One region of the Paenibacillus pabuli genome, then DNA from elsewhere that is predicted to be linked to it. Evidence: riboswitches for the same ligand, from Rfam matches in the RefSeq annotation. Region 1 holds a riboswitch; each other region holds the start of a gene.

Region 1 (3,481 bases):
AGGGGTTGACCGCGGTCAACTCGAAGCAGCCCGTTCGCTTGGGATGGGTAGAGGCGCCGCAATGAGATTTATTATTTTGCCACAGGCTTTCAAAGCAGTGCTGCCTGCCATCGGTAATGAATTCGTAACCATCATCAAGGAATCTTCCATTATCTCGGTCATTGGTATGGTTGATATCATGTATCAGGCAAGTGTAGTCAAAAACATTACGTACCAAGGAATGAATCCGTTCCTTATTGCAGCAGCTATATACTTTGTATTGACATTCATTTTGTCCAAGCTGCTGGGTCGACTGGAAAGGAAGTTGAGTGCAAGTGATAGACGTTAGACAATTACACAAATCCTACGACAAAAACGAAGTACTTAAAGGCATAGATGTCTCAATTGGCAAGGGCGAGGTCGTTGTCGTGATTGGTCCTTCAGGATCGGGTAAAAGTACATTCCTGCGCTGTCTGAACCTGTTGGAGCAGCCTACTTCCGGTGAGATTAATTTCGAAGGGGTATCCATCACGGACCGCAAACACAACATTAATGCAACTCGGGAAAAAATGGGGATGGTGTTCCAGCACTTTAATCTGTTTCCGCATAAAACCGTGGAGCAAAACATTACCATTGCCCCAATTAAGGTCAAAAAGCAGTCTGAACAGGAAGCGAAGCAGATCGCAGCAGACTTGCTCAAAACCGTTGGGTTATTGGAGAAAAAGGATGCTTATCCGAGTCAGCTGTCTGGTGGACAGAAGCAGCGGATTGCCATAGCGAGAGCCCTTGCGATGCAGCCGCATGTGATGCTGTTTGACGAGCCAACCTCTGCACTTGACCCTGAAATGGTCGGTGAAGTACTCGACGTGATGAAGCGCCTGGCTGAAGGCGGCATGACTATGGTTATCGTTACCCACGAGATGGGCTTTGCCCGTGAAGTTGGAGATCGCATCATCTTTATGGATGGCGGGGTAATCGTGGAAGAGGGGACACCTGATGAAGTATTTGGTCAGCCTAAGCATCCACGTACGCGTGACTTCCTCGGTAAAGTTTTGTCATAATCGTTGAACATGATCAGCCAGTTAATCATATTGGATGGACTAACAAAAACGAAATCAAACAGCCTTGTTAACTTTATGGTTAGCAGGGTTGTTTTTTTGTGTGGATAAGTATCCACTGTCTTAAAAGTAACGTTTCTGTCATTGTTCCAAAGCTGCATAGTCACTCCAGATTTTGAAAAAATCCTTATTATTAAAGCTGTATAATGAGTTGTTTAAAACAGTTGGTAACATTTACTACGGACCCTGGTTACAGAATTGTGATATATTGTTCCTGCCGAAACTTCCTGAGGAGGAAGTGCGGAGGATGTAATGATGCAGGCCGTGAAGGGGAAGATCGATACGCACGCTGCTTGGGGTGAATTAGGGGTACATAACGCAATACGCATGTAACAGCAACCTATAGGGTGGTTTCCTCCATCCGAATCCGACAACTAACTTCGCAGGCACAATGAGGGAGGAAGACCATGATTAAGAAGAGAACAATAGCCAAAACAGCAGCAGCCCTGCTGACAGCAGCAATGCTCATTCAGGCCGTTCCAGCTCACGCTGATTCTGTTCACGTGGCCAAAGAGGGGGATACCTTCTACACCTTGTCGAAAAAATATGGGGTTGGACTGAGCACACTTATCAAAGCTAACCATGATATTTCGCCTTACAACATTTATGGTGGTTTGAAAATTACGATCCCAGGAAAAACAACAAATACGGCCTCGGCTGCTCCAGCTGCCAAGAGCTCTTCCGAAGCAAAGGCGATCACGACAGCTAGCCTTGATGTGAATGCTGACGAGAAAGTCGTTCAAGCTTGGGGCAAAACGTTTGATTACAGTAAGGCTGTTGAAGTGAAAGCAACAGCATACTCTTCGGCCGCTTCTGAAAATGGTGGATGGGGTGCTGTAGATTACTTCGGTAATCCGCTTGAACTCGGCACGATCGCAGTAGATCCGAGTGTGATCCCACTGGGGACGAAGGTTCTTGTTACAGGTCACTCCCATCCGGGGCTGCCTAAGCAGGCATTTGTGGCTACTGCACGTGATGTCGGCGGGGCGATCAAAGGCAAACGGATTGATATTTTCATTCCTGGAAGTCAGAAGTCTGTGAGCACTTTTGGTTTTCAGGATGTTGAACTTTATATTTTAAAATAAGTATCATCGCCAATAAAAGGGTGCCTTTATGACACGTTTAACGTGAAATAAGGGTACCCTTTGTTTTTAACAAAAAATAAGATTGTTAGTTTCATGATTAAGATGTGTTTACTATCCACTATGCCCTGTATTATTTGCTCTTCGGCAATTGCAGCATTTCGTCCAGAGTCACCAGATTGAAGCCCCTGCACCGCAGTTCATCAATAATCTCCGGAAGTGCCCCAATGGTACCGGACAGATTTGAACCCACGCCGCCTCCCGCATGTTGAAGAATGATGGAGCCTGGCTTGACTGCAGATAAAACATTTTGCTTAACCTGCTCTTTGCTTAGGCCTTTCCAATCCAGCGAATCCACATTCCAGTTAACAATACTGTATTGTTGTCTTGCGGCCCATTGCAGCTGTTTCTCATTAATGTCTCCGTATGGAGGACGAATCATTTTCGGTGTGTACCCGGTCAGTTTACGAATAATGTCACCGGTATGTAGAATTTGTTTGCGAAAAGCATTTAAAGACAGCTTACTGAATTCAGGATGGTTGTAACTATGGTTTCCAACAATGTGACCTTCCCTAACGATCCGTCTGACGAGGTCAGGATGTTTCTCAGCTCGGTTGCCAACAATAAAAAAAGTCGCTTTTACATTATATTTCTTCAAAATATCCAGTACCTGCGGTGTGAAGCGCGGATCAGGCACATCATCAAAAGTCAATGCCACCTGTCGGGTTGAAGGTCCATTGGTTTTGAAAGTATCAGCATATTTCTGCCTTAGCTGACCGAGCGTCAGCTGTTCATCTTCAGATAGGTCAGGCTTTGCAGCAGGCGTACTCTCTGGAACGGGTTTAGCCAGCAGCTGCCCAGAAGTATAGCTTCCGCTTAGAAAAACAAGGATCAACATGGCGAATGCGATGAGGCGAATACGCATGATATAGCCTCCTTTGTCAAATGGCGTTCTCTTTGGTATGCCCGGGGTGATGGTTCATTATGCATAGTGTGAGAAGTTTCATTGTCCAATCTGACCGATAACACTCATAATTCCACCATTACATATACACACAAAGGACAGGTGGATTAGGATGAATACTTATGATTTGAAGTCGGTTCGTTTGCAGGTCATTGAAGCTGGAGAAGATCAGATATTTTTGGTCACGGGTGGGAAAGCTCATATAGGAGCTGTGGCGACCTTTTATCCCGAAAGAGAACGCGTGGTGGGAACTGCAGTCCATATTCCTGGGCACAAGGAACAAGAATTATGTGAGCGTCTGGCACGAAAGGCTGCGAATTCTCTCAAGGTGACCGTCA
Region 2 (3,481 bases), 2.5 Mb from region 1:
AAGAAATCATGACGATAAAAACCAATTTATGGAACAAAAACGCAAGTGTAGATTCGTTTTTGAAAAGTGCTTTACTTTTACATCATAATCCTGTATAATCATTTTTGTTGCCGATTATTTACGACATGCGGTCGTGGTGGAATGGCAGACACGCTATCTTGAGGGGGTAGTGGGCGTATGCCCGTGGAGGTTCGAGTCCTCTCGACCGCATCATAATGTACGACAAGAAGAGGTTTTCCGAATACGGAGAACCTCTTTTTTTGCGTTTGGAGAAGACGTGCTGATAAAAAAAGGCCATTCACAGAGAACCTGGCTTTCCCTGGTTCCTTGTTATCATGGCCTCTCCGTGTTGCTTTATTTCAGCAGTTTCTCAATATCTGCCTCAATTTGGTCAGGAGTCGTTTTTGGTGCATAACGCTTCACGACGCGTCCGTTCTGATCAACGAGGAATTTGGTGAAGTTCCATTTGATGGCTTTGGAACCGAGCAATCCCGGTGCCTCTGTTGTCAGGTGCTGGAAGAGAGGATGAGCGCTTGAACCATTGACATCAATTTTCTCAAACATAGGGAAGCTTACACCGTAATTCATTTGACAGAACTCTGCAATATCATCGGAAGATCCCTTTTCCTGAGCGAACTGGTTACTCGGGAAGCCCAATACTTCAAAATGCCGATCTTTGAATTTGTTATAAAGTTCCTGTAAGCCTTCGAATTGCGGGGTCAGGCCGCATTTACTCGCAGTATTTACTATGAGCAGCACCTTGTTGCGATATTCGGACATCTCCACTTTCTGGCCTCGAAGGGTATTGACTGTGTAGTCATAAACGGTCATGATTCGTCGCCTCCATTTCGTATAATAGGGTTAATGATTCGTATAACTACATTATATTGCTTACAATTAGATAATGCAAAATTAATTAAATGATAAATACCTTTCTATTCTTACCTACAGAATCCTTAAATTACATACGTTTTTTATAAGGACGAGAATTAGCGAGCTTAATAGAGATGGATAGAGAATGGATGGGTTGTAAGCGATATCATTAATGTGTAATGCCTTAAATTCGTCCATTCGGTGATCTGACCAGACTTTACACTAACATGGCGCGGGTGTATGATTCATATCGTAATTTCAAATTCAATTCAACTTAACATGAACAACGAAACAAACGATAATATCGCTCTGATCAATACATGAAACAGGAACGATGTTTTAATCGCTGAGTTTCCATTCATTCATGGGTGGGAAACGGGGGAACCAATCGGAATGGCTGTCAATGCAGCTAATCCATGGGGTGAATTTTTCGGTGCAAGCCGGAAATAGGGCGACTCTCGCGCCCGAATCCGTCAGCTAACCTCGTAAGCGTTAAAGGGAGAGGCAACAAGCCGTACGCATATTCATGGCGTTTTCGTCATGGGTTATTCAAGAAGCGTTCGGGAGGCCTTGGTCCCCCACGCTTCTTTTTTGTTGTCTTTTCACGCCAAGGGAGGAACGAATGATGGATAATGAGATGATTTTAGTAACAGCACCGAATGAAGCAGGCCGCAAGTTTATCAGGCTGTTGATGTACAAAAAAATGCCGTTTGCCGTTCTGACCAACAGTGCAGGGGAAGAACGGAAACTCCGGAGAATCGGAGTGGAGAACGTCATTCGCATGAATACAGCTGAAGCTCAGAAGTGGTTTCTACCACAATCGAGCGTAGGTAACGTTTTCATATTCGAGAATAGTTTGAACCTGACCTGCCGCTATTTGCAGATCTGCCGTTCCTGGACCTCCAAATCGCTGTGTGTGATTACCGAACAGAGTCACCCCAAAGGCATTTACCGTGGGATGGGAGCTGACCGAATTGTGTATTCCCTCAATGGAGAAGTTGGCTTCTTACTTAATGGTTAATGTGATAGCTGCCGATTGATCCGGTGTAAGGTGCCTGTTATAATTGAACTTATGAAAAAACGGAATTCTGAGGAGACTCATGCAAGATGGTGGGTCTTCTTTTTTTATTTGAGCATTAATGCACAGTGTTGATTCATAAAGGTTGCGTTCATGGCTAACAAGGAGGAATAGGCGTGCCGGATGTACGTGGGTTAAAATGGTTGTTCTTTGATGTAGGAGATACGCTGGTGGACGAATGGGATCCGGTAGATGATATTATTGGGCAGTTTGTTGAAGAAGCCTGCTTGCTTGGATATCCGGTGAAGATAGAGGAAGTGCGAGAGATTTTCGCCTCCTGTTACCGAAATTATGAGCAGTGGCCCATGAGGGTAGCCATTCGAACGCTGATTAGCGATGAACGTCATAGGGAGCAGATTCAGGAGAAGTTGAAGTTCCGGAAGGAACTGGAGAAGCCATTCGCTTCGGCTGACGCGGTGTTGAAGGAATTGTCACACCACTATCGAATCGGCATCATTGCCAACCAGAGTCCAGGGACAGAGGGGCGCCTGGAAAGCTACGGTCTGCGGAGGTACGTGGATGTTCTGGCTTGTTCGGCAGAAGAAGGTGTATCCAAGCCGGACCCGGAGCTATATGCGGTAGCTCTGAAACAGGCGGGTTGTGAACCCGAGGAAGCGGTCATGATTGGAGACCGGATTGATAACGATATCATTCCTGCCAAGAAGCTGGGGATGCGAACGATACGTATTTTGCAGGGCTATGGACGGTTTCAGCCTGAGCTGGAGGGTCAGGGGCATGCAGACTGGACGATCGAAGCCCTGGAGCAGCTTATTCCTCTGCTTGTGTCTGCGGAAGATTAGTGCATAAGATGGAAAAAGAGATGACTTCACGTGTCTTTAAATAGTGGACAAGGCAAATGTACGGCAAGCTAAAAGGCTGATCCCCTCAAGTTATATATTCTTGAGGGGATCAGCCTTTTTTATCAATTTCTGGTTAAAGAAAATATGTTTTTACCACATATTTAGATTAGAACAGCATGATGGTCTGGATGATCAGATAAACATTCAGTACTACAATCACGGCAGCGATGATCCAAGAGACCATTTTGAGCCACAACTTGTTGGCAAATGCCCCCATGCTTTTTTTGTCACTGGTAAACATCACAAGTGGAATAACGGCAAAAGGCAGCTGCAAGGATAGAATAACCTGGCTCAAAATCAGCAATTCTTCCGTTCCGTGCTCTCCGGCGATAGCTGTCACAATCACGGCAGGAATGATTGCGATTAACCGGGTCACGAGCCGGCGAAGCCAAGCCGGAATCCGGATGTTCAGGAAGCCTTCCATGACAATCTGTCCGGACAGTGTTCCTGTAAGTGTTGAGTTCTGACCTGAGGCCAGTAGAGCGACACCAAACAGGATACTTGCAATGGTTGTGCCCAGCAGGGGGGTGAGCAAGTGATAAGCATCTGCAATCTCAGCGACCTGCGTCATACCTGCGCTGTGAAATACAGCGGCTGACACAATGAGTATGGCAGCGTTGATAAACAGGGCCAGGGTCAAAGCGATCGTTGAATCCATAGTGGAGTATCG
Region 3 (3,481 bases), on a different contig from region 1:
TATTCCGCATGATTCATTCATGCTTATATTTTATAGCATTCCCATTTCAAAGTAAAACGATTTTAGTTCGCTTCCGGCTTAACCGGACCGATGACATATACCGTCTTGCCTTTCTTACGTCCGAAGTTCAGGGCATGCTTCACACTGTCATAATACACATCGATTTTGTTGCCTTTAATGGCGCCGCCAGTATCTTCCGCACGACGGAAGCCGAGGCCCTCAATGTACACCCACCAGCCGATCGGAATCACTTTGGGATCAACCGCAATGGTCCGTCCTTCAGTTACCCGGGTACCGGAAGCTGTTTTTGTGCCAATGCCAGGTTCCTCAGAAGAGTAAGCGGTCATCGATACATTTTTAAGTACTTTGGAATATTTAAAAGAAGTGCCTGAGACGGTAATGACTTTGCTGCCTGATGCAGCGGTTTTCTTCGAGTTCGTTGTCGTTTCTTTCTTTGCTGTGGATGTTTGGGCCGATACCGTCTGAATCACCGGCTCCTTCACAACAGGTTTCGCTTTGGTTCCAACAGCAATTACTTTATCGACACGATTGGTCGATACCGATTTGCCCACCATTTTTTTGGAGACTAGCTCTCCATCCTGAAACACCTTTTCGATATGTTGTACAAGTGTACCTTCTTTACCGTTTACGATGACACGATTGTCACCTTTGTACAAGCTAGGATCAGCCGTTTTGACTACTTTGTACGCAATCGGCTGTTCCACTTCCACTGTACGCTTTGTTACACGCACTACGCGAATTTTCATATCTGCCTTGATTGGTGTTGCGAGCGCTGGATAAACCTTATCCTCACTGGCAACCTCAATTCCAGATTTCTGAATTGCATCTTCTACCGATGAATCGGTTGTATACAGAGTCTTGGTGTTTCCGTCTGCCGTAATATTGACTGGAACGGCCCGCTCAATAACAATGCGGTCTCCATCTGCGATTGCCCCGTTCAAAGGCATGGATACCTCATCATGAGGGCTGACTGTGATTGATTGCTCCTCCAGCATTTCTTGAAGCATTCCTGTACGAGTCTCTACCGCTTGAGCTTTGCCATCGATAACCAGCGAAATTTGTTTCCCGGCTTGACCGTAAACGACTAACAAGATCATGATTGTAAGCGCGATTGAGAAAATAGCGATCAGTGCCATTTGACGCAAGTTCTCATGCTTCCACCGCAACGCGTAAGACTTACTGGATGATCGTGACTCATGGGTCTCTTCTGGTTGGAATGTGCCCACTTCTCCGTCCTCCTTCATAGCCTCGCCGTCTAAAGTTAATGCATGATGTCTTTGACGCGACTATACCAAATTTTCTACAAAACAGGTCCATATCCCATTGACCGGTTCTGCATCATGAACCACTCTTCGCAACATGATGTCACCACCTGAATACTTACCGTATGATGACCGTATTTCTTTTATTCAAAAACAAAAAAGCCAAAGAAAGAGTCTAAGAGGAACTCTTTCGTGGCTTTCCGAATGATTTTGAATATCGGAAATTCATGCACGAGGTTGCCTCTCTTTTTCCGCTTGCGAGGTTAGCTGTCGGGTTCGGGCGAAAGAGAGCCGCCCTATCTCCGGTCACCCGCTCATGGCGGATGCCCTTGAATTCACCCCGAGACCCAAAGAAGAAATCAAATAGTGCTTCGCAAAGGCATTCGCTGCTTTTGGGTCAGCGAATGATGCGCATCAGCTGCTTTCACTGATGTTTAAGCCCTATTGGTTCCCCCGCTCTCCGTTAACGGAGACTCAGCGAGATCGGTTCATGAAAAGTATTGTTGTGTCATCGGAAAGTGTCCCTTTGTTCATCCCCCGAACATCTGTCCAATTTTCCGCACAACAATTCACTGAAAAGATGATATCCTGTTTCGATGCATGTTGTAAAGCGTTGTTCAAGTACGTTTTTCTAAATATTTGGTTAAAATATTGTAATATTCTTCATTTATTTGGATCAAAAAGCAAATTCGCTCCGTCTACCTCTCTTTTTCACCGCATTTGCTTCGTTTTTTAACGAATCCCAAATCGTTCCATGGCATTTTTGGTCGTTATTGCAGCAATTTCCTCTACCGGAATGCCTTTAATTTCCGCAGCTGCCTCTGCAACCAGACGTACATGCGCTGTTTCATTTCGTTTTCCACGATAAGGATGTGGTGTCAGATATGGGGAGTCTGTTTCGATGAAAAATCGGTCCATTGGCACCTTCGCCAGTACCTCTTTTGGCTGCTTGGCGTTTTTGAACGTGATTGGTCCCCCGAAGGATAGATGGAACCCTAGATCCAGACAGAGTTTTGCCGTTTCCCAGCTTCCAGAGAACGAGTGCATCACACCCCCGACTTCTCCAGCTTTTTCCTCGCGCAAAATTTTGACAATATCCTCATGAGCGTCGCGATTATGAATGACAATCGGCATGTTAAGTTCACGAGCTAGTCCGATCTGTTGTCTCAGGACACGATGCTGAACATCCTTGGGAGAAGTGTCCCAATAATAATCCAGACCAATCTCGCCTATGGCAACAACCTTTTCATGTTTGCACAGAGACGCAATCCACTCGAGATCACCCTCCTGCATCGTAATCGCATCCTGAGGATGCCAGCCTACAGCAGCATAAATAAAATCATACGTTTCGGCAAGTTTCATCGTGGATGGAATGGTCTCCCGATTGAAACCGACATTGATCATGCAGCCAACCCCGGCGTCTACAGCGCGCTGAATCATCTCCTCGCGGTCCTCGTCGAATTGCGGTGCATCCAAGTGTGTATGAGTGTCGAATAACATCATGTGTATTTCTCCCTTCCTGTCGAATAACTGTTTTCTATCCCAATCAAAATCATATAAAAATCACAGATTTTATCATCACATTTGATTTTCCAGAGTACAAGATGTGGAATTAGCAGATTTAATTTCTACTATATATAGGCGCCCTCGTGATCTCAACTTCTTCAAAAAAAGTGTGGATTACAAAATTATGTCGATCTACATATACTCTCCATTAAAGCAGATTACTGTATCATGGTAATATCTCGAATTAGAAACTCTTTCTTTCATAGCTAATTTGTAAAAAATTTGCTCTTGATTGCACATTTCATGATCATGAAAAGTAGGGGCGAATATGAGATGGCAGCTCGTGAATGATGGCGTCCACCTTGTTTTGCGGATAGTACAGATGGTGCTTACCACGATGTATTCCGCTGATCGAACGAACGATGTCCGAAACCTCGGACAATTCATGCAGCTTGTCCTGTCTATCCAGCAGCAGAATCTGTTTATCTGTCGATTCATCCGGACGAAAAACATCATACGGAAGATCCGTCGGAAAATCAATTTCCAGATCATATTCGGGGTTAAGACCCGCTCTGGCAAAGGCAACCCGAATTTCTTCAATCGTTTCCACATCGATCTGTTCAACCTCTACATACTTATACAACCTGCGATCGATAAAACGTTCGCATAACTCGCTCAGAACAGAATCGTTC
Region 4 (3,481 bases), on a different contig from region 1:
CCTACTTTAGTTACAGCCTTCGGTGCCGACGACACTACGCCAGGTTACGATCTGGAACGCACGGTTGTGCACGAGATCGGACATCAGTACTTCTACGGCATGGTTGCCAGCAATGAATTTGAGGAGGCCTGGCTGGATGAAGGGTTCACCTCTTACGCAGAAGACAAACTGATGGAGCAGGAATACGGACTTATCCCCAACCTTCCGGTTCAATCCGGCTTAATTACTTCTCCCGCCTCACTTACACAGGAGTCCTGGAAGTTTGATTCCCAGAATCATTATGCAGCCAATGTCTATACCAGGGGCAAGCTTGTGCTGCTGGGCATCGAACAACAAGTGGGCGCAAAAACGATGGAACGCATTCTTTCAACCTATGTAAAAAAATATCGGTTCAAACATCCCACTTCGACTGATTTTCAAAAGGTCGTGGAACAGGTGACCCGTACGTCCTGGTCTGATTATTTTAATCAATATGTATATGGGGACGGCATGGCCGACTTCGCCGTGGAGAATATCCAGGTCAAGCCTGTAGAAAAAGACGGTCAGACATTGTACGAGTCATCGGTAACATTATTGAAGAAAGGCAGCGACTACGAGAAGGTGCCCGTTCGCATTGTTTTTGAAGATGGACACATTGTCGCCAAGGAATGGGATGGCAGTAACGGTCGAATTACGTACAAGTTAACTTACAGCTCGCCTGTATCCTGGGCAATGACCGATCCGTTATATACCGTTGTACTGGAGAACCGTCATATGAACAACTTTTTGAAGGCGGGTCTGTATGAGCCGTCCAAGTTCCGCTGGAGCATGAGTGTAACCAAACTTATAGAAGCTATATTCGGAGGTCTGTCATGGTGAGGTGGAGACAGTGAAAGCAAAAATACGTGAGGGCTGGTTTCTCGTTCGTCAGCATATGTTCATTGCGGCACTTTTGTTTCTCTATCAGCTGGTGTGGGGTTACTTCATCTATAGAATGGTGCAATCGGCTGTCGTTCCCTTGCTGCTGCGCTATCCGGAACCTGACGCCGGGGAGCTTAGTACAATTTTATTCAAAATGGAAAGCCAGCTGAGTCTGTCTACACATCCCGAGGTTCATCGCTATCTATGGATACTGGGGGCCATGCTCCTGCTCCGCATGCTGATCACTCCTCTCATCCAGGCAGGGCTGATCTATTCATTACAACACTTCAATCATACGGAAGAGCGTATTCCTTTTATACGCGGGATCAAGGCACTGTGGAAACCGATGCTGCTGCTTCATTTCATTAAAACACTGTTATTGCTGCTGCCTGCGTACTGGCTTGTCCCCAAGTTGTATGGCATCTTTCTCGATGGATTCCATTCGCTGCAGCTGCTGCTGCCAGGCATTCCATATGTCGCTGGATGGATCGTATATGGATGGATTATACACCATGCCTTGCTCTATATGCAGTTTGGGGCGGGAGCCCCAGAGGGTCAGGGCGGGATCCGTGGTACATTTCACGCTCTATTTCTTGCCTTGCGTCATATCGTTTCTGTCATTGGGATCGCGTTGGTTTTGGGAGCAATCCATCTGCTCATCTTCGGGGCCTTCACCTCTGCGTCTTGGCTCTTGACGGGCCTAATGGGTCTGATCCTGCAACAAACCTATCCGCTCGCCAGATGTTTACTAGATATTTGGAAGATATGCGCTCATTTTCGTCTGTGGCAGTCCAAGTCTTCCAAAGGTTAAAAAGTGTAATGATCCACCTAAAAATTGTTACCATCTTCGTGTAAACTCGTGTCCATGTTTACGCTTCACAAAAGCAAACCTCGACCTTTCCCCGTCAAAGGTCGAGGTTTTTTTTGCTAATTTTCTTGTTAAACGTTGCCAAAGCTTTACTCCTCTGTTACAATAATCGCAGTGAGTTTTTAGTAACAACTTTGTAATCTTTAACTTATGAATTGTAACTACTTAAAATTAAATCGTCATTTCTTGATTTCGCAGGTGCACAACTAGCATAGCCAAATTCCTGGCACCTGGGAAGCGGGGGAACCAGTTATGGGTGAATTGATCTTGCTACAGAGGGATCATAGGGGACCTTCAACCGAATCCTTAAGCTAACCTCGCAGGCGTTGGAAGGGGTATATCTCTTGTTCAAAAAGAAATTAACAGCAGCTGTACTTAGCTTAACATTCGCTCTATCGCTTGGAGCAGGCAGCGCATTCGCAGATTCAAAAATGGATAAAGTAATTGATTCAGCAATGGGAACTACATACAAAAGTGGTGGAACAACGCTTAACGGCTTTGACTGCTCTGGATTCACACGGTATGTATTCGAAAAGCTGGGCATCGATTTGGCTCGTCAATCCAGTTCCCAATTCGACATGGGCGACTCCGTATCTCGCATGGAAATGAGACCAGGCGATCTGGTATTCTTCAATACAACGGGTAAAGGGGTTTCACACGTAGGCATCTTCGTGGGGGAAGGGAAGTTTGCACACTCCTCGTCTTCCAAAGGGGTTACCATCAGTTCTTTGAGTGAGAACTACTGGGCCAACCGCTATGTTGGCGCTAAACGGATTATGAGCACGGACGCATATGAGTCACTGGCCCTCGACTAGGGACAAGCTGAGCAACATCATACTGTAACGAAGCATAAATCAACTGCCCGGTACATTCTCCGCAGGAATGTATCCGGCGGTTTTTTTGTGCTTGTTCGTCCATGCCCTTATGATGTTTTTACCCATCCTACTATAATATAAACGGAATTCCCCGATCTTTTGTTTCACTTTTTTTTCAGGGAGCTAAACCTTGCCAAATGCCCTCCTCTTTTGTAGAGTGAAATCAGGATTAAATATGAAATGACATATGTGATAGACCCTCAGCGTATGACTAAAGTAGCTTGTTCACAATGAAAGGAGCGTGCAGTGGTATGGATGAAGCTTCTGTAACGTTTCACGTTGTGCCGATGCAAGAAGAACATGCAGAATTGATCTGCAGCTGGACATATGAACCACCCTACAACATCTATAGCTGGCTGCCCTGGGAACAGATGAAGGCGCTGGAAGTTGAATTCGGCGATAAGCAGCTTCGCCAAGAGCAATATGCGGTTGTACTCGGAGAGCAGGATCAGCTCTGCGGATTTGCTCAATTCTTTCCGCTCGAAGGTGTGACACGGATCGGGCTTGGCATGCATCCCGAACAGTGTGGTCAAGGGCAGGGCACTGCCTTCGTCTCTGCGATCGTGAAGGAAGCCATTCGGCGGAACCCTACCCATGAGATCGATCTCGAAGTGCTCACTTGGAATGCACGAGCCATTCGAGTTTACCTCAAGGCCGGATTTGTTACCCAGGATACCTATGAACGACAGACACCGAGCGGCTTGAAGCCTTTTTATTGCATGGTATATGAGGGACCTCGTTAACCTTCAGACCCGCAATACAGAAAATTTCATACCCGTTTATGTGATTAGTTCAAAAAATTACCACAAAATGCTATGATGTCATAACAGGTTCCGTT

The links. Region 1 has a riboswitch for cyclic di-AMP ahead of ABGV42_RS03035 (3D domain-containing protein). Riboswitches for the same ligand answer to the same signal wherever they lie in the genome.
Region 2: another riboswitch for cyclic di-AMP. It lies ahead of ABGV42_RS14415 (hypothetical protein); the one in region 1 lies ahead of ABGV42_RS03035 (3D domain-containing protein).
Region 3: another riboswitch for cyclic di-AMP. It lies ahead of ABGV42_RS30475 (ubiquitin-like domain-containing protein); the one in region 1 lies ahead of ABGV42_RS03035 (3D domain-containing protein).
Region 4: another riboswitch for cyclic di-AMP. It lies ahead of ABGV42_RS30865 (C40 family peptidase); the one in region 1 lies ahead of ABGV42_RS03035 (3D domain-containing protein).

What each region holds. Positions count from the first base shown of each region.
Region 1 is NZ_JBDOIO010000003.1:153,668-157,148, forward strand. Features, by position in the region: gene ABGV42_RS03025 (ABC transporter substrate-binding protein/permease) at 1-328, shown strand, start outside; gene ABGV42_RS03030 (amino acid ABC transporter ATP-binding protein) at 315-1,040, shown strand; cyclic di-AMP (ydaO/yuaA leader) riboswitch at 1,303-1,502, shown strand; gene ABGV42_RS03035 (3D domain-containing protein) at 1,505-2,182, shown strand; gene ABGV42_RS03040 (polysaccharide deacetylase family protein) at 2,313-3,104, opposite strand; gene ABGV42_RS03045 (hypothetical protein) at 3,256-3,481, shown strand, end outside.
Region 2 is NZ_JBDOIO010000003.1:2,700,360-2,703,840, reverse strand. Features, by position in the region: tRNA gene ABGV42_RS14425 (tRNA-Leu) at 128-210, shown strand; gene ABGV42_RS14420 (glutathione peroxidase) at 355-831, opposite strand; cyclic di-AMP (ydaO/yuaA leader) riboswitch at 1,208-1,380, shown strand; gene ABGV42_RS14415 (hypothetical protein) at 1,496-1,894, shown strand; gene ABGV42_RS14410 (HAD family hydrolase) at 2,068-2,751, shown strand; gene ABGV42_RS14405 (Nramp family divalent metal transporter) at 2,918-3,481, opposite strand, start outside.
Region 3 is NZ_JBDOIO010000005.1:835,538-839,018, reverse strand. Features, by position in the region: gene ABGV42_RS30475 (ubiquitin-like domain-containing protein) at 63-1,247, opposite strand; cyclic di-AMP (ydaO/yuaA leader) riboswitch at 1,520-1,773, opposite strand; gene ABGV42_RS30470 (TatD family hydrolase) at 2,016-2,786, opposite strand; gene ABGV42_RS30465 (HD domain-containing protein) at 3,097-3,481, opposite strand, start outside.
Region 4 is NZ_JBDOIO010000005.1:916,073-919,553, reverse strand. Features, by position in the region: gene ABGV42_RS30875 (M1 family metallopeptidase) at 1-858, shown strand, start outside; gene ABGV42_RS30870 (hypothetical protein) at 869-1,711, shown strand; cyclic di-AMP (ydaO/yuaA leader) riboswitch at 1,972-2,109, shown strand; gene ABGV42_RS30865 (C40 family peptidase) at 2,113-2,583, shown strand; gene ABGV42_RS30860 (GNAT family N-acetyltransferase) at 2,895-3,386, shown strand.